DNA from 3 places in the Streptomyces sp. NPDC014727 genome. Region 1 is predicted to be linked to each of the others. Evidence: riboswitches for the same ligand, from Rfam matches in the RefSeq annotation. Region 1 holds a riboswitch; each other region holds the start of a gene.
What was found. Region 1 has a riboswitch for thiamine pyrophosphate ahead of thiO (glycine oxidase ThiO). Riboswitches for the same ligand answer to the same signal wherever they lie in the genome.
Positions count from the first base shown of each region.

Region 1 (7,038 bases):
TCCACGCCGAGGTACGGACCCCGGCGGAGACCGCGGCCGAGACCGGTGCCGAGGGCGGTTCGGTGCCCGCGCCCGCGCTGGCGGGGGCGGAGGGCGCGTATCTGCATCCAGGTAATCGCACCCGACTGCCCGGGCTCTACGCCGCGGGCGGCTGGTCGCATCCGGGCGGCGGGCTCGCCCACGCCGGGATGTCGGGGGCGCTGGTCGCCGGGCTGATCGTGGAGGGGGACGGCTTCCGGGGCTCCCAGTGAGGCAGAAAGACCCTGCCCTCGGCGCTCCGGGGGTTCGGGGTGTCTCCGGGCGCTGTCCCGCCCCCGGTCTCCCCCGCAGCCCCTGGCCGGGCCGTCGTCAGTGTCAGTAGCGGTACTGCTGTTCGTCGTAGCCGTTGCCGTTGGCGTAGCCGTTGGGGTACGGGGCGGGCTGCTGCGCGGGCGCGGCCGGGTACTGCTCGCCCTCGCGCTGCTGCGGCACCCAGACACCGCCGGGCGGGGTCTCGGTGGAGTAGTCCTGGGCGTACGGGTCGGCGGCATGCTGCTGCTGGGCCCCGTAGCCGTCGAAGCCATTGCCGTGGCTGTCGTACGAGACGTACTGCGTGGAGCCGCCGGTGGTGCCGGTCCCGATGTACGGATCGGAATACGCCGCGTACTGCTGCCGGTCGGTGCCGTAGTCGTACTGGCCGGCCAGGGAGTCCTGCCCGCCGAAGGAATCGTGACCGGCGTGCGGGTCCTGGCCGTGCGCCGCGTACGTGGAGTGGTCGGCGTAGGGCTCATAGGCGGCGTACTGGGGCTGCTGCTCGGGCTGCGGACCCGGGGGCGACTGCTGCGACTGCCGGTGATCGCCGTAGACGCCGTACTGCCCGGTGTCGTCCGGCAGCGGTTCCGGCTCGTAGACCGCGGCCGCCGGTGCCGTGGCATCCGCCCCGGGGACCTGACCGTCGTACTCCATCTCCAGGTCCGACACCTCAAGGGTGGGCTCGCGGCGCGCCCGCTCGCCGCCACCCCGGCGGCGGCGGCTCGCGCCGGGGCTGCCCCCTATCGCCCAGCCGGTGGAGAAGCCCCGCCGGAAGGACAACGTGACGTACGTCTGGCCGGTCGCGAACGCGATCGTGCCGACGGCGATGACGAACACGGACGGCATCAGCACGCCGACGACGACACAGGCGAAGCCCGCGAAGGCGAGCAGACGCCAGCGCAGACGCGCCTTGTACTGCAGGAGCACCTCGCCGAGCAGCCACAGCGCGACTATTCCGAACGCGATGTAGAGGACCGTCCAGCCCATGCCCGCCCCCTCCTACGGCCACCGCCCCGGGTCGTGGCGGGTACGGCCGGTCACGACTGCTTGTGCAGTCCGAGATTCTCGTAGATTTCGAGCGTCGCCGTCGAGTTGTTGAGCGTGATGAAGTGCAGTCCGGGCACACCCTCGGAGCGCAGCCTCGCGCAGAACCGCGTTGCGAAGTCGATACCAATGGAGCGTACAGCGGCGGGATCGTCCTTGGCGGCGAGGATGCGTTCTTTCAGAGAGGAAGGGAAAGACGCGTTGCTGAGCTGCGCGAACCGGTCCAGTTGTTTGACGCTGGTCAGCGGCATGACCTCGGGGATGATCGGAGTTTCGCAACCCGCCGCGACCACGCGGTCACGCATCCGCAAATAGTCCTCCGGATTGAAGAACATCTGAGTGATGGCATAGTCGGCACCGGCGCGGCACTTGTCCACGAAATGCCGGATGTCGGTGTCCCAGTCGGTCGAGCGGGGATGCATCTCGGGAAATGCCGCGACGCCCACACAGAAATCGCCGGATTCCTTGATGAGCCGGACGAGATCGGCCGCGTACCGCACACCCTGCGGGTGCTCGACCCACTCACCCATCGGGTCGCCCGGCGGGTCCCCGCGCACGGCGAGGATGTTCCGGATTCCGGCATCGGCGTACTGCCCGATCATGTTGCGCAGCTCGGCGACGGAGTGGTTGACCGCAGTGAGGTGCGCGACCGGGGTGAGGGTGGAGTCGGCGGCGATCTGCTGGGTGGCCTTGACCGTTCCGGCCCGGGTGGAGCCGCCGGCGCCGTAGGTCACGGAGACGAAGCTCGGCCCCACCGCCTCCACACGGCGGAGCGCGTTCCAGAGATTCCGCTCGCCCTTCTCGGTCTTCGGCGCCCAGAACTCGAACGAATACGAGGTCTTGCCGGTCGCAAGGAGCTCACGCACCGTACGCGCGTGATCCGTCCTGGTGGAAGATGTGCCAAGGGCCATACGGGCAGGTTAACCAGAGTGCGACGACCACAGGACCAGACCAGCGTTAATTGTCCGAATTGACTGGTTGTTTGTCCACTCCTCGGACATCTGGCCGGATCAGTCCCCAGCGCGTGCCCGGATTCGCCCGGCGAGCTCCGCGGTGGCGGCGGTGGGGTCGGCGGCCTCGGTGATCGCCCGCACGACGACCACCCGGCGGGCTCCGGCGTTCAGCACCTCGTCGAGATTTCCCGCGTCGATCCCGCCGATGGCGAACCACGGGCGCCGCGTGCCGAGCGAGGCGGCGTAGCGCACCAGGTCCAGACCGGGGGCGGGCCGGCCGGGCTTGGTCGGCGTGGGCCAGCAGGGGCCGGTGCAGAAGTAGTCCACACCGGGCTCGGCGACGGCCGCGTCGACCTCGGACTCCGCGTGGGTGGAGCGGCCGATGACCACCTCCTCGCCGATGACGGCGCGGGCGGCGGGCACCGGCAGGTCGCCCTGGCCGAGATGCAGCACGTCGGAGCCGATGGCGTGGGCGACATCGGCCCGGTCGTTCACCGCGAGGAGCTTGTCGTGGCGTCGGCAGGCCTCGGCGAGGACGGCCAGGTGTTCGAGCTCCTCGGCCGCTTCCATGCCCTTGTCGCGCAGCTGGACGATGTCCACCCCACTGGAGAGGACGGCGTCCAGGAAGGCGGGGAGGTCGCCCTGCCGCTTGCGGGCGTCCGTGCACAGATACAGCCGGGCGTCGGACAGCAGCGCGCGAGGCGTGGACATGGTGCGGTTCCCCCTGGAGAGCGTCGTGGAGCGGTTGATCGGAACGGTGCGGGGTGCGGGCCGCGCCATACCACGGGGCCCGCACCTCACCTACGGCCGGCGGTCAGACGGCGAGCGCCTGGGCGCGACGCTTCACCTCCGTGCCGCGATTCTCGCTCAGCGCCTGGGCGGGGGTGCCGGGCAGGGTCGGGTCGGGGGTGAAGAGCCACTCCAGCATCTCTTCGTCGGTGAAGCCGTCGTCCCGCAGCAGCGTCAGGGTGCCGGAGAGGCCCTTGACGACCTTGTCGCCCGCGATGAAGGCGGCAGGCACCTGCAGCGCCCGGTTCTCACCACGTCGTACGGCGATGAGCTGGCCCTCCTTGACCAGCTGCCGCACGCGCGTCACCTCGACATCGAGCATTTCCGCGATGTCGGGGAGGTGGAGCCAGGCAGGGACGAGAGCATCGATCTTTGCGTCAATCTCGGTCACGGGGACAAGCGTGCCATCCCGGACCGACAGTCGGTAGCCGGGCCGACCGTACGGGGGTGCGGGTACGCCGTCAGAGGGTCGCCGACTTCAGCGGTACGGAGGGGTCCGCGACCCGTGCCGGATCGAGCCGCGCCCCCGCCTCGATGAGCCTGCGCCCCTGCGCCAGATCACGGGGGCGCCCGACGGCGAGGACCGCGACCAGGATGCCGTCGCGCAGCCAGCACACCGACCAGGAGGGCTCCGCCGGATCGCCGCGCCACAGCAGGGTGTCGGCCGCCCCGCAGTGGCCCGCGTACTGCACGAACCGGCCGAACTGCTCGGACCAGAAGTACGGCACGGGGTCGTAGGTCTGCGGCGCCGGACCGTCCTCGGCCCCTGCCGCGATGATGTTGGCGGCGGCGGTGCGGGGGCCCTGGAGGGCGTTGTCCCAGTGGTGGACGAGAAGGCGTTCGCCGTATCGGGCGGAGGGGAACGAGGCGCAGTCGCCCACCGCGTACACATCGGGCAGCGAGGTGCGCAGCGCATCGTCGGCGGTCACCGATCCGTCGGGGCCGAGGGCGATGCCGGAACCGGCCAGCCAGGCGGTGGAGGGCCGTGCGCCGATGCCGACGACGACCGCTCCGGCCGGGATCGCGCGGCCGTCCGCGAGGATCACGCGGCCGGGTTCGATGCGCTCGACCCGGGCCCCGGTGAGGAGTTCGGCGCCGCTCTCGGCGTACCAGGCGGCCATCGGGGCAGCCACCTCGGCGGGCATCGCGCCGGCGAGCGGCCGGTCGGCGGCCTCGACGACGGTGACCTCGCAGCCCGCGGCGCGGGCCGCGGTGGCGAACTCCGCGCCGATCCAGCCCGCTCCGACGACCACGACGCCGTGCCGCTCGTCGAGGACGGGCCGCAGTCGTGCCGCGTCGTCGAGGGTACGCAGCAGATGGACACCGGGAACGCCTTCGGTACCGGGCAGGATGATCGGTTCGGCGCCGGTCGCGACCACCAGGACGTCGTAAGGAACAGGCCCTGACGGAGTGTCGAGCTCGTGCGCCCCGGGCCGCACACCGGTGACTTCGCGCCCCAGCCGCAGATCGATGTCCAATGCCTCGAAGTCGACATCGAACGCGGAGCCCTCGGCCTCGCCCAGCAGTACCGCCTTGGACAGCGGGGGCCGGTCGTAGGGCTGGTGCGGTTCGGCACCGATCAGGGTGACGGGGCCGGTGAAGCCCTGCTCCCGCAGGGCCACCGCCGTCTGTACTCCGGCCATGCCGGCGCCGACGATGACGACACGTCGCCCCGCCCGCCGGTCCGGCCGCTCCGACTGCTGCTGCTCGCTCACCCGTACACCTTAAACACCTGACGCACCGTCAGGAAAGGGGAGTTCCTCCACCGTGCTCCTACCGCTGCCGTCCTGGGACTCCCATTCCCACCGCTCGTCCAGCCGGACCCTGCCGTCCGCCAGGTCGACGACAGTGGAGACACAGTGGCCGGAGGATGTCGTTCCGTCCTGCTTCAGCTGGACATAGCGGAAGTCGAGGGTGTCGTCGACGCGCGTGCCGACAAGGTGGCCGCGGACCACGTCGCCGCCCGCGTACTCGGCCCAGATCCGGCCGTTCTCCTCGTGGTACGTGAAGCGGGTACGGGTACCGACCTGACCCGGGGCCTGGTCGGCGACCGGCGAGAGGACGAGTCCGTCGAGCGAACGGGCCACGGTGGCTGCTCCCTTACTGGGTCCGGCGGGCGGGGTTTAGGGTGGCCAACGTAAAACACTCGCGGGAGCCCGGACGCACCGGGCTGAGAGGGAGGCTGCGGCGGCCTCCGACCGTACGAACCTGATCCGGGTCATGCCGGCGAAGGGAGGGGCTGGACGCCCATGCGTTCTACACGGAACGGAGACGGATCCGATGTCCTCGTCATCGGGGGCGGGATCATCGGTCTGGTGACCGCCTGGCGGGCCGCGCAACGCGGACTGCGCACCGCGGTCGTCGACCCCGAACCGGGCGGCGGGGCCGCCCGGGTGGCGGCCGGCATGCTGGCCGCCGTCACCGAACTCCACTACGGCGAACAGATGCTGCTGGGCCTCAATGTCGCCTCGGCCGCCCGCTATCCCGACTTCGCGGCCGAACTGGAGGCGGCGAGCGGGCGGGAGACCGGCTTCCGCGCCTGCGGCACGCTGGCCGTCGCGCTGGACTCCGACGACCGTGCCCATCTGCGGGAACTGCACGCCCTGCAGCAGCGTTCCGGCCTGGAGTCGGAGTGGCTCACCGGCCGCGAATGCCGCCGCCTGGAGCCGATGCTCGCGCCGGGCGTCCGCGGCGGTCTGCGGGTCGACGGCGACCACCAGATCGACCCCCGTCGACTGGCCGCCGCTCTGCTGACCGCCTGCGAGCGGGCCGGGGTGGTCTTCCACCGCGGATGGGTGGAGCGCCTGACGGTGGTCCGCGACCGGGCCGCCGGAGCCGTCCTCGCCGGGGGCACGGAACTCACCGCCGACCAGGTCGTGCTCGCCGCGGGCAGCCTGAGCGGCAGGCTCCCGGGACTGCCGGACGAGGTCGTGCCGCCGATCCGTCCGGTGAAGGGGCAGGTGCTGCGGCTGACGGTGCCCGCCGCGTACGCGCCCCTCCTCACCCGGACGGTCCGGGCCGTGGTCCGGGGCAGCCATGTCTATCTCGTACCGCGCGAGAACGGCGAACTGGTCGTCGGCGCCACCAGCGAGGAGATGGGCTGGGACACCACCGTCACCGCGGGCGGCGTCTACGAACTGCTGCGGGACGCCCACGAACTGGTGCCGGGCATCACCGAACTGCCGCTCACCGAGACCCGTGCCGGTCTGCGCCCCGCCTCCCCCGACAACGCGCCGCTGCTCGGCCCCACCGCCCTGCCCGGCCTCCACCTCGCCACCGGCCACCACCGCAACGGGGTGCTGCTCACCCCCATCACCGGTGACGTCATGGCGGCGCTCCTGGCCGACGGCGAGCTGCCCGAGCCGGCCCGCCCCTTCACCCCGTTCCGTTTCTCGCCCGCCGCCCCCGTACGTCAGGAGCAGCCCGCATGACCGAGCCCACGCCCCTCTCCGTGGCCGCTTCCACGCCCGAGCCCGGCCTCGCCCCCCTGTCCGTGTCCGTGAACGGCGAGGTCCGCCTGCTCGCCGCGGGCACCACCCTGGACGCCCTCGTCGCCGCCCTGACCGCCGCGCACTCCGGCGTCGCGGCCGCCGTCAACGAGACCGTCGTCCCGCGCGGCCAGTGGTCCGCCGCCGTACTCGGTGACGGGGACCGCGTCGAGGTCCTGACCGCGGTCCAGGGAGGCTGACGGTGTCCGACGACCTCTTCACCCTCGGCGACACCGCCTTCGGCTCCCGGCTGATCATGGGTACCGGCGGGGCACCCAGCCTCGACGTGCTGGAACGGTCGCTGACCGCCTCCGGTACCGAACTGACCACCGTCGCGATGCGCCGCCTCGATCCGACCGTGCAGGGTTCGGTGCTCTCCGTGCTCCGGCGGCTCTCCATCCGCGTGCTGCCGAACACGGCGGGCTGCTTCACCGCGGGCGAGGCCGTGCTGACCGCCCGGCTGGCCCGCGAGG
Region 1 covers NZ_JBIBYR010000001.1:428,331-435,368, reverse strand. Annotated here, with positions in the region: gene ACF1B9_RS02005 (phytoene desaturase family protein) at 1-251, shown strand, start outside; gene ACF1B9_RS02000 (hypothetical protein) at 355-1,278, opposite strand; gene metF (methylenetetrahydrofolate reductase [NAD(P)H]) at 1,329-2,246, opposite strand; gene thiE (thiamine phosphate synthase) at 2,346-2,999, opposite strand; gene ACF1B9_RS01985 (Rv2175c family DNA-binding protein) at 3,103-3,468, opposite strand; gene ACF1B9_RS01980 (NAD(P)/FAD-dependent oxidoreductase) at 3,539-4,792, opposite strand; gene ACF1B9_RS01975 (hypothetical protein) at 4,802-5,164, opposite strand; TPP riboswitch at 5,216-5,329, shown strand; gene thiO (glycine oxidase ThiO) at 5,327-6,508, shown strand; gene thiS (sulfur carrier protein ThiS) at 6,505-6,765, shown strand; gene ACF1B9_RS01960 (thiazole synthase) at 6,768-7,038, shown strand, end outside.

Region 2 (7,038 bases), on a different contig from region 1:
CCGCGCCACCGCCCCCGCAGAAGAAACGTGCGGGCCGTGATCTGCGAGCCGCCATAGGCGTCGGTGTGGGGCTCGGTGCCATCATCGTCGCCTCGCTGTTCATCGTGAAGGCCGTCTTCGTCGGTGTGATCGCCGTCGCCGTCGTCGTGGGGCTCTGGGAGCTCACCTCACGGCTGGAGGAGCGCAAGGGCATCAAGGCGCCGCTCGTTCCGCTTGCGGTCGGTGGCGCGGCGATGGTGGTGGCCGGATACGGCCGGGGCGCCGAGGGTGCCTGGGTGGCGATGGCGCTGACCGCGCTCGCGGTGCTCGTCTGGCGGATGACCGAGCCGCCGGAGGGCTACCTCAAGGACGTCACGGCCGGTGTGTTCGCCGCGTTCTACGTGCCGTTCCTGGCGACCTTCGTCGCGATGCTCCTGACCGCGGACGACGGGCCGCAGCGGGTGCTCACCTTCCTGCTGCTGACCGTGGTCAGCGACACGGGCGCGTACGCCGTCGGCTGGCGCTTCGGGAAGCACAAGCTCGCGCCGCGCATCAGCCCCGGAAAGACCCGCGAGGGGCTGTTCGGGGCCATCGCCTTCGCGATGGTCGCCGGGGCGCTGTGCATGCAGTTCCTGATCGACGGCGGTTCCTGGTGGCAGGGACTGCTGCTGGGGCTCGCGGTCGCGGTCAGCGCCACCCTCGGTGACCTGGGCGAGTCGATGATCAAGCGGGACCTCGGCATCAAGGACATGGGCACGCTGCTGCCGGGGCACGGCGGCATCATGGACCGGCTGGACTCGCTGCTGCCGACCGCCCCGGTGGTCTGGCTGCTGCTGGTGCTGTTCGTGGGTTCCGGCTGATCTGCGAGATCCACCGTCCTGACCTGGGCATTCACACGTGAGGGTCCGTCGTCCACAGGGCGGCGGGCCCTCATCGTCGCGTCTGCGACACTGGATGGACCATGCCTAAGCCCGGAGAACTCACTTTCGTCGCGCCCCGCGGAGCCAAGAAGCCGCCGCGGCACCTCGCCGACCTCACGCCCGCCGAGCGCAAGGAAGCGGTCGCCGCGATCGGCGAGAAGCCGTTCCGCGCCCAGCAGCTCTCGCAGCACTACTTCGCGCGGTACGCGCACGACCCGGCCGAGTGGACCAACATCCCGGCCGGTTCGCGGGACAAGCTCGCCGAGGCGATGTTCCCCGACCTGATGTCCGTGGTCCGCCACATCAGCTGTGACGACGACACCACCCGTAAGACGCTGTGGAAGCTGCACGACGGGACGCTCGTCGAGTCCGTCCTGATGCGCTACCCGGAGCGGGTGACGATGTGCATCTCGTCCCAGGCGGGATGCGGGATGAACTGCCCGTTCTGCGCGACGGGACAGGCCGGTCTCGACCGCAATCTGTCGACCGCCGAGATCGTTCACCAGATCGTGGACGGCATGCGGGCCCTGCGCGACGGGGAGGTCCCCGGAGGCGCGGCACGGCTCTCCAACATCGTCTTCATGGGCATGGGCGAGCCGCTCGCCAACTACAACCGGGTGGTCGGCGCGATCCGTCGGCTGACCGACCCGGAGCCGGACGGCCTGGGGCTCTCGCAGCGCGGGATCACCGTCTCCACCGTGGGTCTGGTGCCTGCGATGCTGCGCTTCGCCGACGAGGGTTTCAAGTGCCGTCTCGCCGTGTCCCTGCACGCGCCGGACGACGAACTGCGCGACACGCTCGTCCCCGTGAACACGCGGTGGAAGGTGCGCGAGGTGCTGGACGCGGCGTGGGAGTACGCGGAGAAGTCCGGCCGCCGCGTTTCCATCGAGTATGCGTTGATCCGGGACATCAACGACCAGGCGTGGCGCGGTGATCTGCTCGGCCGGCTTCTCAAGGGCAAGCGGGTGCACGTCAATCTGATCCCGCTGAACCCGACGCCGGGCTCCAAGTGGACCGCCTCGCGGCCCGAGGACGAGAAGGCCTTCGTCGAGGCGATCGCGGCCCACGGGGTGCCGGTGACGGTGCGGGACACCCGCGGCCAGGAGATCGACGGAGCCTGTGGACAGCTGGCGGCGGCCGAGCGCTGAGGCCTGGACGGCCCGTGTAACCTGGGCCTGAAATCAACTTCATATTCCGACAGGGGAGCGCCACAGCGCTGAGAGTGCGGCACCGAGGACAGGTCGTCCGCAGACCCTCTGAACCTCGCCCGGGTCATTCCGGGTAGGAAGTTCGGTCATCAACTCATGCTGTTGCGCCCTGCCCGCATTGCGCGGGCGGGGCCGCGTCTCTTCCTGGCCAAAACCCAGGAGGAATCCACAATGAGCACGACACGCAGAACCAAGCAGCTCGCGGCGACCGCTGCCGCTGCCGCGCTCGGCGTCACGGCGCTGGCCGGATGCGGGAGTTCCGACAAGTCCGCCTCCGGTTCCGGGGGCACGAAGGGCTCCGGCTCGAAGACCGTGACGCTCGTCAGCCATGACTCCTTCAATGCCTCCCCGGACGTGCTGAAGGAGTTCACCAAGGAGACCGGCTACACCGTCAAGGTGCTGAAGAGCGGCGACGCCGGTGTCGCGCTCAACCAGGAGATCCTGACCAAGGGTTCCCCGCGCGGCGATGTGTTCTTCGGCGTCGACAACACCCTGCTCTCGCGTGCCCTGGACAGCGGGCTCTTCACGCCGTACGAGGCGAAGGGCATCGACCGGGTGGCGGCCGACACGCGGCTGGACGGCGCCGAGCACCGGGTCACCCCGATCGACACCGGCGACATCTGCGTCAACTACGACAAGAAGTACTTCGCCGACAAGAAGCTGGCACCGCCGCGGTCCTTCGACGACCTGGCGAAGCCTGCCTACAAGAACCTCCTCGTCACCGAGAACGCCGCGACCTCCTCGCCCGGCCTCGGCTTCCTCCTCGGCACCGTCGCCACTTACGGCGACAAGGGCTACCAGGACTACTGGAAGAAGCTGAAGAGCAACGGCGTCAAGGTCGTCGACGGCTGGGAGCAGGCCTACAACGAGGAGTTCTCCGGCTCCGCGGGCGGCCGGAAGGCCAAGGCCGACCGGCCGCTGGTCGTCTCGTACGCCTCCAGCCCGCCCGTCGAGGTGCTCTACGCGAAGCCGCAGCCGGCCGAGGCCCCCACAGGCGTCGCCACCGGGACCTGCTTCCGTCAGATCGAGTTCGCCGGTCTGCTGAACGGTGCGAAGAACGAGGCGGGCGGCAAGGCCCTGCTGGACTTCCTGATCAGCAAGCGGTTCCAGGAGGACATGCCGCTCAACATGTTCGTGAACCCGGTCACCGAGGGTGCGAAACTGCCTGAGCTCTTCACGAAGTTCGGCGCGACGGTCGACAGGCCGACGACTGTCGCCCCTGATCGGATCTCCAAGAACCGTGAGCAGTGGGTCCAGTCGTGGTCCTCGCTCGTAGTGAAGTAGCGAAGACTCCCGTACGCGGATCGGACGCGGGCGGGAAGGGCGCGCCCGAGGAGGACGAGCAGCGGACGCGTGGCGAGCAGCCGCGCGGCCGCTTCGGGCGCGTGGACCCGGTGCGCGCGAAGGCGTGGCGCGGGAGCGCGGTGCGGCTCGGCCTGATGGCCGTGCCCGTCGCGTTCTTCGCGCTGTTCTTCGCCTACCCCGTCACCGCCATCGTCGGCCGCGGGCTGAAGGTCGACGGCGTCTGGCAGTTCGGCCGGATCGGCGAGGTGCTGACCCGGCCGGACATTCGTGACGTCCTCTGGTTCACCACCTGGCAGGCGCTCGCCTCGACCGCGCTGACCCTGCTGATCGCACTGCCCGGCGCCTATGTCTTTGCCCGTCTCGACTTCCCCGGCAAACAACTGCTGCGGGCGGTCGTCACCGTTCCGTTCGTCCTGCCCACCGTCGTCGTCGGGACGGCCTTCCTGGCGCTGCTGGGACGCGGCGGGCTCCTCGACCAGCTCTGGGGCGTACGGCTCGACACCACGGTCTGGGCGATTCTGCTCGCCCATGTCTTCTTCAACTACGCCGTGGTCGTACGGACCGTGGGCGGGCTGTGGTCACAGCTCGACCCGCGGCAGGAGGAGGCCGCCCGGGTGCTGGGCGCCGGACGGTTCGCCGCCTGGCGGCGGGTCACCCTGCCCGCCCTGGCACCCGCCGTGGCCGCCGCCGCGCTGATGGTCTTCCTCTTCACCTTCACCTCCTTCGGGGTCGTGCAGATCCTCGGCGGTCCGGGGTACGCCACGCTGGAGGTGGAGATCTACCGGCAGACCGCCCAACTGCTCGCCCTGCCGACGGCCGCCGTACTGACACTGGTGCAGTTCGCCGCCGTCGGAGCGATCCTGGCCGTGCACGCGTGGACCGTACGGCGCAGGGAGACCGCGCTGAAGCTGGTCGACCCGGCACAGACCGCCCGCAGGCCGCGCGGCGCCGGGCAGTGGTCGCTCCTCGGCGGGGTGCTGCTGACCGTGCTGCTGCTGATACTGCTGCCGCTCGGGGTACTGGTGGAACGCTCGCTCGATACTCCCGGGGGCCATGGCCTGGACTTCTACCGTGCCCTGCAGTCCGTGGACGCGGGCGGCGGTACGTTCCTGGTCGCACCGCTCGAAGCGATCTGGAACTCGACTCAGTACGCACTGGTCGCGACGGTCATCGCGCTGCTCATCGGCGGGCTCGCCGCCGCGGCGCTGACCCGGCGCGCCGGGCGGCTCGTCCGCGGCTTCGACGCGTTGCTGATGCTGCCGCTCGGGGTCTCCGCGGTCACTGTGGGCTTCGGCTTTCTGATCACGCTGGACAAGCCGCCGCTGGACCTGCGGACTTCATGGATCCTGGTGCCACTGGCCCAGGCGCTGGTCGGTGTGCCCTTCGTCGTACGGACGATGCTGCCGGTCCTGCGGGCGGTGGACGGCCGGCTGCGGGAGGCGGCGGCGGTGCTCGGGGCGTCCCCGCTGCGGGCCTGGCGGGAGGTCGATCTGCCCTTGGTGCGGCGGGCGTTGCTGGTCGCGGCCGGCTTCGCGTTCGCCGTGTCGCTCGGTGAGTTCGGCGCGACGGTGTTCATCGCGCGGCCCGACCGCCCGACGCTGCCGGTCGCCGTGGCCCGCCTGCTGGGGCGGGCCGGAGAGCTCAACTACGGCCAGGCGATGGCGCTGAGCACCATTCTGATGGTGGTCTGCGCCGTCTCGCTGCTGCTGCTCGAACGTATCCGTACCAACCGATCCGGGGAGTTCCAGGGATGCTGACACTGGAATCGGCCACGGTTCGCTTCGGTGAGCGGGCGGCACTCGACAGGGTGGACCTCGACGTCGCCGAGCACGAGATCGTCTGTGTGCTGGGGCCGAGCGGCAGCGGCAAGTCGACCCTGCTGCGGGTGGTCGCCGGGCTGCGTCCGCCGGACGGCGGCCGGGTGCTGCTGGACGGCGCGGACCAGGCCGGGGTGCCGGTGCACCGGCGTGGTCTCGGCCTGATGTTCCAGGACCACCAGCTGTTCCCGCACCGGGACGTCGGTGCGAATGTCGCCTTCGGGCTGCGGATGCGCGGGGTGTCGCGGCGGGACCGGGAGCTCAGGGTCGCGGAACTCCTCGGCCTGGTGGGCCTGCCCGGCGCGGAACGCCGGGCCGTCGCCGCGCTGTCCGGCGGTGAGCAGCAGCGAGTGGCCCTCGCGCGGGCCCTCGCCCCGCGACCGAAACTGCTGATGCTGGACGAGCCGCTCGGCCAGCTCGACCGCGGCCTGCGCGAGCGGCTCGTCGTCGAACTGCGGACGCTCTTCGGGCGGTTGGGCACGACGGTGCTCGCCGTCACCCATGACCAGGGCGAGGCGTTCGCCCTGGCCGACCGGGTGGTGGTGATGCGCGATGGGCGGATCGCGCAGGTGGGCACCCCGCTGGAGGTCTGGCAGCGGCCGGCGTCCGCCTTCGTCGCCCGGTTCCTCGGTTTCGACAACGTGGTGGAGGCGACGGTGTCCGGTACGGCCGCCGACACGGTGTGGGGCCGGGTCCCGGTGGCCGAGGGCTCGCCGCAGGGGGCGTGCGACCTGCTGGTGCGCCCCGCCGGGGTCCGGATCGGTGCCCCGGACGAGGGGCTGCGCTGCACGGTCGGGACGCGTACGTTCCGAGGCAACCACGTCGCCGTACGGCTGACGCCGCCGGGCGGTCCGGTCCTGGAGGCGGAGTGCGCGCTGCGGGACGCGCCCGAGGAGGGCGCGACGGTGGGGGTCGGCTTCGACGCGGCGGAGACCGTCGTCCTGCCCGCTGTTCTCTGACCGGTCGTGCGGCCGGCGCGGGCCGTGGCTGCGTTCACTGGACCGGCCGAGGCGCATCCGGCGCTCCGGCCCGCTCTTTCCCGGCGTCCGGAACTGCCGGAGCGCGCCGGGGTGACGGCGCGCGCCGGGTCGGCGCAGTGGTCTGCGTGCAAGCTGGGGGAGGAGAGGCGCAAGGTCCGGAAGGACTCCGGGAAGGACGGGAACAATGACCGAGTCAGCACGCGAGGGCATCGACATCACCCGCGTCCTCGACGCCCCGCGGGAACGGGTCTTCGAGGCCTGGACGACACCCGAGCACTTCGCCGCCTGGTACGGCGGGGACGCCGAGGTCCCGCTCGACCGGGTGTCGATGGACGTCCGGCCGGGCGGCGCCTGGAGCCTGGTCATCGTGGTGCCGGGTACCGAGATGCCCTTCCACGGGGTCTACCGAGAGGTGGTGGCCCCGGAGCGGCTGGTTTTCACGCTGAAGGACGCCACCGCGCCCGCCGACGTCGAGGGCGAGACCGTCACCGTCACCTTCACCGACCGCGGCGGAAAGTCCACCGAAATGGTCTTCACGCAGCGCGGCGGCAACCTCACGGCCGAGCAGTACGCGGCGGCCGAGGACGGCTGGGACGCCTTCTTCGACGCGCTCGTGACCCGGTTGGCCTCGCTCTGAACAGTGCGGATGTCCCACTGTCTCCCGGCCGACGTGCCGGGAGACGGTGGACTCAGGCCGTCAGCGGCAGTGCCGCCAGCTCGGCGATCAGCCAGGTCAGCGGGGCGAAGACGACCAGCAGGGCGGCGGCGCGCAGCGCCGTCGCGAACCGCAGGGCCGAGACCGGGGCGCCGAGCCGCAGCACCGCCCGCG
Region 2 covers NZ_JBIBYR010000018.1:41,699-48,736, reverse strand. Annotated here, with positions in the region: gene ACF1B9_RS25730 (phosphatidate cytidylyltransferase) at 1-839, shown strand, start outside; gene rlmN (23S rRNA (adenine(2503)-C(2))-methyltransferase RlmN) at 941-2,047, shown strand; TPP riboswitch at 2,089-2,205, shown strand; gene ACF1B9_RS25720 (thiamine ABC transporter substrate binding subunit) at 2,279-3,391, shown strand; gene ACF1B9_RS25715 (ABC transporter permease) at 3,547-5,169, shown strand; gene ACF1B9_RS25710 (ABC transporter ATP-binding protein) at 5,163-6,188, shown strand; gene ACF1B9_RS25705 (SRPBCC domain-containing protein) at 6,394-6,846, shown strand; gene ACF1B9_RS25700 (hypothetical protein) at 6,899-7,038, opposite strand, start outside.
Region 2: another riboswitch for thiamine pyrophosphate. It lies ahead of ACF1B9_RS25720 (thiamine ABC transporter substrate binding subunit); the one in region 1 lies ahead of thiO (glycine oxidase ThiO).

Region 3 (7,038 bases), on a different contig from region 1:
GCCTACCACCTGCTGCGCACTCTGACCCATGAGGGCTATCTGCGCCGGGAGAGCGGCGTCTTTCTCTTCGGCGCCGCCGCGGAGCGCCTGGTCGGCGGAGGAACGCTGCGGAATCGTCGCAGCCGGATGACGGAGTCGCTGAGCCGCTGGCGCGACACCATCGGCGCACCGGTGTACTGCGCCGTCTACCGCGAGGGCGAGATCGAACTCGTCGCGGTCGCCGACGACCCCGTCACACCCGCGGTGGACGAGTGGGCATCCTTCCGGGAGACCGGCCACGCCCATGCGATCGGCCAGTGTCTGCTGAGCCGGCTCGACGAGAGGGCCCGCGAGGATCATCTGGACCGGCACCCCGTACGTCCGCTGACCCGCTATTCGGTGCGGGACCGCGCGGCGCTTCTGGAGAGATTGCGGTCGTTGGAACGCATGGAACCTGTCATCGAACGACAGGAGTACGCCCTGGGGACGGTCTGTGCGGCCATCCCGATCGCCGCCGGTTTCACTGCTGCAGCGATGGCTATTTCCGTACCCCTGGAGCAGGAAGACCGATTGCTCCCCGCAGTCGAACAACTACGTTGCGAAGTGGCCAGCCTCTTGCGCTCGTTCGTGTTCTCTATCAGTATCTGAAAAATCACTCCTTGTGATCTGCTATCGCGTGCACCACGATGGCGTCAATAGGGCCACGGGGGATCATTCCTGGCCAGATTCATCTACTGCGGGGTTGAACGATGCGCGAGTCGGTTCAAGCTGAGGTCATGATGAGCTTCCTCGTTTCCGAGGAGCTCTCTTTTCGGATCCCGGTGGAGCTCCGATACGAAGTCTGCGATCCATATGCGATCCGGATGACCTTCCATCTGCCCGGCGACGCCCCCGTCACCTGGGCATTCGGCCGTGAGCTGCTGCTCGACGGCCTCAACAGCCCCAGTGGGGACGGCGATGTGCACATCGGGCCCACGGAGCCCGAGGGGTTGTCCGATGTACACATCCGTCTCCAGGTGGGCACGGATCGCGCCCTCTTCAGGGCCGGTACGGCACCGCTCGTGGCCTTTCTCGACCGCACCGACAAACTCGTGCCGCTCGGGCAGGAGTGCACGTTGGGTGACTTCGAGGGCAATCTGGAAGAGGCCCTGGGCCGGATCCTCACGGAGGAACAGAACGCCGGCTGACGAGCGCGGCGCCGCAGGTCGGCCCGCCGGTCGAACACGATATCCGCCGAATGGGTGAATCGCTCTCCGTGTGGAGGCGTTCAAGCCCTCGCCCTTCGACGGCGGCCCTTCCCGGTCCGTACGGGTGCTGGAGCTACGGCTTCCGCGCCGAGCCCCGTGCGGTCCGCGGAGACGACCAGCGCGGCGAGCACGGTCGTCACCGGTACCGAGGCGACCAGTCCGATCGAGCCGACCAGCGTTCGCACGATCTCCTCCGCCACCAGTTCGCTGTTGGCCACCGTCCCTACGCTGCTCCGGGCGATCGAGAACAGCAGCAGCAGCGGCAGCGCCGCGCCCGCGTAGGCCAGCACCAGCGTATTGACGACCGAGGCGATGTGATCGCGCCCGATCCTGATCCCTGCCCGGTAGAGACCCCGCGCACCCATCGTCGGGTTCGCCTGGTGCAGCTCCCAGACCGCAGATGTCTGGGTGACCGTCACATCGTCGAGCACCCCGAGCGAGCCGATGATCACACCGGCCAGCAGTAGACCGCTCATGTCGATGTGCGGGTACAGGCCGTGGATGAGGCCGGTGCTGTCATCGGTGTTGCCGGTCAGGCCGGCCCAGCCGATGAAGAGTGATCCGAGCAGCCCGATCAGCAGCAGGGAGATCAGGGTGCCGATGACGGCGACCGAGGTGCGGGCGGTCAGGCCGTGGCACATGTAGAGCGCGATCAGCATGATCGCACTGGCCCCGATCACTGCGACGAGCAGTGGATTCGAGCCCTGTAGGACGGCCGGGAGGATGAACAGCGTCAGCACGGCGAACGACACCGCGAGCGCGACCAGCGCCATCACGCCACGCATCCTGCCCACCGCGACCACCACCAGGGCGAAGACCCCGGCCAGCAGCGTCATCGGGAACTTCCGGTTCACATCCGTCACCGAGTACTGCAGATCATGGGGGGCGTCGGGGGCGTACGCCACGACCACGCCCTGTCCCTCGCGCAACTGACGTGGTGCGTCGGGCTGGACGATCTCGAGGAAGGTCCGGCCCTCGTCATGGCCGGTCGTCACTTCGACGGTGGCTTTCTCGCACAGCCCCGCCCCGTTCCCCAGCGGCGTCGTGGTGTCGCCACTGGTGGGCATCTGGGCAGCGTTCACTTCCTTGCAGTCCACCTTGTCGATCTTCACCACCTTGGCCTGCTGGGTCTGCTGGTCGAAACCGACACCGGTCCGCTCGTGCGGGGGCGCACCTCCCGGCCAGAGCGCCACCAAGCCGACGACGACCGCGGTGGCGAACGGGATCAGTACGGCGGCGATGACCTTGCGCAGATGCTTGGAGACGGGCGCTGCGGGGCCGTGGCCGTGTGAATGGCCATGCTGAGGGCCCTGCGGGTCGGGGTCGTTCTGGGGGGACGTCACCGGCCGATCATCGCAAGAAGAAAAGGGCCCTCTGTTCATTCCGCCGGACGGGGCGCTAGCGTGGGGGGACCTTTGCACACGCGGGAGCTCGGAGCACCGGGCTGAGAGGGCGCTGATATCCGTACATCTGTACGGGACAGGCTGCTGCGCCGACCGCCGAACCTGTTACCGGGTAATGCCGGCGTAGGGAGTAGGTCTCATGACCACATCGGACGCACGCACGCCTGCCTCGAACCAGAGCGACGAGGCCGGGAAGTCCATCGGCTGGCACAAGGGGTACGTCCAGGGCTCACGCCCGGACCTCCGGGTGCCGGTCCGTCAGGTGCACCTCACCAACGGCAAGGACGTGACGCTGTACGACACGTCGGGGCCGTACACCGATCCCACCACCGAGACCGATGTCCGTCGCGGTCTCGCACCGCTGCGGGAGAACTGGATCACCGCGCGCGGCGACACCGAGGAGTACCCGGGTCGCCCGGCCCGCCCCGAGGACGACGGGCTCAAGCACACCTCGCCGCGAATGGGGTCTCCCCTGCTCGAGCGAAGCCGAGAGCTCGGGGAAGGGCTGCGCAACCTCGACGCCGTCTTCCCCGGCCGCCCGCGGCTGCCCCGCCGCAGCCGGGACGGCCGGCCGGTCACCCAGCTCGCATACGCCCGCCGGGGCGAGATCACTCCGGAGATGGAGTACGTGGCGATCCGGGAGGACGTCGAACCCGAGGTGGTGCGCGAGGAGATCGCCGCGTGCCGGGCCGTGCTGCCGGCCAATGTCAACCATCCCGAGACCGAGCCGATGATCATCGGCAAGCGGTTCCTGGTGAAGGTCAATGCAAACATCGGCAACTCCGCGGTGACGTCCTCCATCGAGGAGGAGGTGGAGAAGATGACATGGGCGACGCGCTGGGGCGCCGACACGGTCATGGACCTTTCCACCGGACGCAACATTCACACCACCCGTGAGTGGGTTCTGCGCAACTCCCCTGTGCCGATCGGCACCGTTCCCCTCTACCAGGCCCTCGAAAAGGTCGACGGCAAGGCCGAGGAGCTGACCTGGGAGATCTACAAGGACACCGTCATCGAGCAGGCCGAGCAGGGCGTCGACTACATGACGGTTCACGCCGGCGTGCGCCTGCCGTACGTTCCGCTGACCGCCCGCCGCAAGACCGGCATCGTCTCCCGCGGCGGCTCGATCATGGCGGCGTGGTGCCTCGCGCACCACAAGGAGTCGTTCCTGTACGAGCACTTCGAGGAGCTCTGCGAGATTCTCGCCACGTACGACGTGACGTACTCGCTGGGCGACGGGCTGCGCCCCGGGTCGATCGCCGATGCGAACGACGAGGCCCAGTTCGCCGAACTGCGCACGCTCGGTGAACTGAACACGATCGCCAAGCGGTTCGGCGTGCAGACCATGATCGAGGGGCCGGGTCATGTCCCGATGCACAAGATCAAGGAGAACATCGACCTGCAGCAGGAGATCTGCGAGGAGGCGCCGTTCTACACGCTCGGCCCGCTGACCACCGATGTCGCTCCGGCGTACGACCACATCACCTCGGGCATCGGTGCGGCGATGATCGCCTGGTGGGGCACGGCGATGCTCTGTTATGTCACGCCCAAGGAGCACCTGGGCCTGCCCAATCGGGACGATGTGAAGACCGGCGTCATCACGTACAAGATCGCGGCTCATGCGGCGGACCTCGCCAAGGGGCACCCGGGGGCGCAAGACTGGGACGACGCGCTCTCCGACGCACGCTTCGAATTCCGCTGGGAGGACCAGTTCAACCTGGCTCTCGACCCGGTCACGGCAAGGGAGTTCCATGACGAGACGCTGCCGGCCGAGCCTGCGAAGACGGCGCACTTCTGCTCGATGTGCGGCCCGAAGTTCTGTTCGATGAAGATCTCCCAGGACATCCGTCGTCAACACGGCGGTGGTTCCCAGGCGGAGATCGACGAGGGTATGGCGGAGAAGTCCAGGGAATTCGCGGCGGCGGGCAACCGCGTCTATCTGCCGATCGCGGACTGAGCCCGTCGCACGGCGCCGGGGTGGCGAAGGTCTTCTCACGGACTTTCGCCACCCGTCCGCCGCTCTCCGGGTGCGCGGCGGGACCGGGGCGCGGTGGCGTCGGAGAGCCGGCGAACGAGGCGGCGCGGGAGCCGACTGATCATCAGGCTCGCGCTGTGGCAGGGGACGTACCAGCGTTCGTCGATACGACCGGACCCGGTCAGTCCGGTTCGTGCTCGGGCCCGCCGAAGTCGGGGCTGGTGAAGTCCGGGCTGGTGAACGTCGGGCGTGGGCCTGCCGCCGGGCCCTCGTCCGGGCTCGTGAAGTCCGGTCTGCTGTAGCCGATCTTCGGGATGCGGTTCGCCGAGCGATGCGGTGTGCGCGATGCCCGGCCGGCCTCGGGGTCGGCGAGCGCGTCCCTGAGGAACGGCAGGATGCCGCGTTCCAGCAGCGCGTGGCGCCATGCCTCCCGGGCGCGTGCCACATCCTCCGGCAGCTCGTCCTCGGCGTCCTCGGAGGGCTGCGACGTCGAGCCGTTGCGCAGCGCGGTGATGAGCAGTCCGACGGCGGCGGCGAGGATCGCGGCGGCCATCACCGCCGCGAAGAACCAGCCTGCGGTGACCATGGTGGAGGCGAAGGACGGCGGCGGGCTGAGCAGTTTCAGCAGATAGCCGGCCAGCAGGAATATGAATGCGGCGGTGCCGGCGAGCACGGGCGCCAGGACCGTTATGACAGCCCCTACGCCGGCGCCCGACCGGTTCTGACGGCCTGTGCCGGGACCGGCGCCCGAATCCTCGCCCGCTCCTTCGACCGGTCCACGCAGCTCCTGCCGGGCCTTCACATAGTGCTCGTACTCGGTGGCGGCCGTGGCGGTGATCAGCGCCGTGGCGTCCAGCGCCATGGTGCGCAACTGGACGGCATTGAGTCGCTCGCCGACCGCGGCCAGATCCGGTCGTTCGTGTGCGTGACGCAGTGCGTCGTCGAGGATCCGCTCGTACTCGGGGCGGTCCTCGGTCAGCAGGTGCGGAGCGCTTTTCATGTGCATCCCCCGATGCTCCGTTGGGCCTGAGTGCCCGCTCGGACCGGGCAGTTGGGCGGAAACGGAGGAGAGCCTGCTACTGATACGCCGATGGTAGAGCGCCCACGGCACGGGGTGACAGGGGGTTTCCGGAAATAGGCCCAGTGATCGGCGTGGTCAGGTCGTGGAAGCGTCTTCCCGGAAGAACGTCAGTCATGCAGGGGCAGTTGGACGACCAGTAGCTTTCCGGCCATGGTCACTCCGCCGTCCATGGCGATGGCGAGGCCGTCCGCGTAGACGTGCGGCCCTTCGACCACGGGGCCGGAACCGTCCTCCCCGTCCTCCGAGCCGACCTCGCCGAGAAGGTACGGAATGGGACTGTGACCATGGACGATGCGCTGTCCGCCATAGGCCGACATCAGCTCCCGGACGGCCTGCGGACCCGCCTCGTCGCGGAAGGCGAACCGCTTGGTGAGCTTCCGGAACAGGTCCCAGCACTCGTCGGCGTCGTTACGCGTGAGAATGGCGTGCACGGTGTCGTTGACGTCCTCGATGTTGGTGCCGTAGTCGAGGTACGCCGTCGTGTCGGAGTGCATCAGCAGATGCCCGTCCTCCTCGACGACCGCGTCGAGCCGGGACATCCACTGGAGGTGGACATCCTGAAGCCGCTCCATGTCGTTCTTCTGGCCGCCGTTGAGCAGCCAGGCGGCCTGGAAGGTGGCGGTGCCCGCACCGGAGTTCACCGGGGTGTCGCCGAACCGCTTGGCGCCGATGAGCAGCAGTTCGTGATTGCCCATCAGGGCCTTGCAGTAGCCGCCGGCGGCCGCTGCCTCGGCGGAGAGACGCATCACCAGGTCGATGACGCCGATGCCGTCGGGGCCGCGGTCGGTGAAGTCACCGAGGAACCAGAGCCGGGCATTGCCCGCGGACCAGTTGCCCTCTGTGTCGATGAGGCCCTGTTCGGCGAGGGCGGCGTGGAGCTCGTCCAGATAGCCGTGGACATCGCCGACGACGTACAGCGGTCCGAGCCCCGGCTCCGGGACGGGCCGGGGGTCGGGGACGGCCCGCACCTGGACGGTGTCACCGCGGTTGATCACGGGGAGATCGCGCTCGGTGGGGGTGTACCCCTCAGGCAGTTCGTCTTCCGGGACCGCGTGGCCCGGGTGCGGCGATGAAGGCGGCACCGGGGTCTGCGCATAGGGCGGTACGCGGAAGTCACGCAACGTCGCAGTCCGCACCACGGGTTCCTGACCGGCCCCCTGTGTCATCGACCCCTCCACCACCGTCGCGCCGCCGTACACCTGACGGGCCCTGCTGGTCGGGGTGGTCCGCGGTGTCGTGCGCCCATCATAGGAATGCGAATCGTGCTCTGTGACGCACCAGGGGTGGTGAATCCGGGCGCACGTCAGGTTCACCGGCCGATTGGTCCGAAATCGCCTGATCAGTCCCCCGCGG
Region 3 covers NZ_JBIBYR010000004.1:254,322-261,359, forward strand. Annotated here, with positions in the region: gene ACF1B9_RS09555 (IclR family transcriptional regulator) at 1-627, shown strand, start outside; gene ACF1B9_RS09560 (SsgA family sporulation/cell division regulator) at 729-1,166, shown strand; gene ACF1B9_RS09565 (YibE/F family protein) at 1,247-2,569, opposite strand; TPP riboswitch at 2,640-2,776, shown strand; gene thiC (phosphomethylpyrimidine synthase ThiC) at 2,769-4,586, shown strand; gene ACF1B9_RS09575 (hypothetical protein) at 4,786-5,610, opposite strand; gene ACF1B9_RS09580 (metallophosphoesterase) at 5,793-6,851, opposite strand; gene ACF1B9_RS09585 (LacI family DNA-binding transcriptional regulator) at 7,025-7,038, opposite strand, start outside.
Region 3: another riboswitch for thiamine pyrophosphate. It lies ahead of thiC (phosphomethylpyrimidine synthase ThiC); the one in region 1 lies ahead of thiO (glycine oxidase ThiO).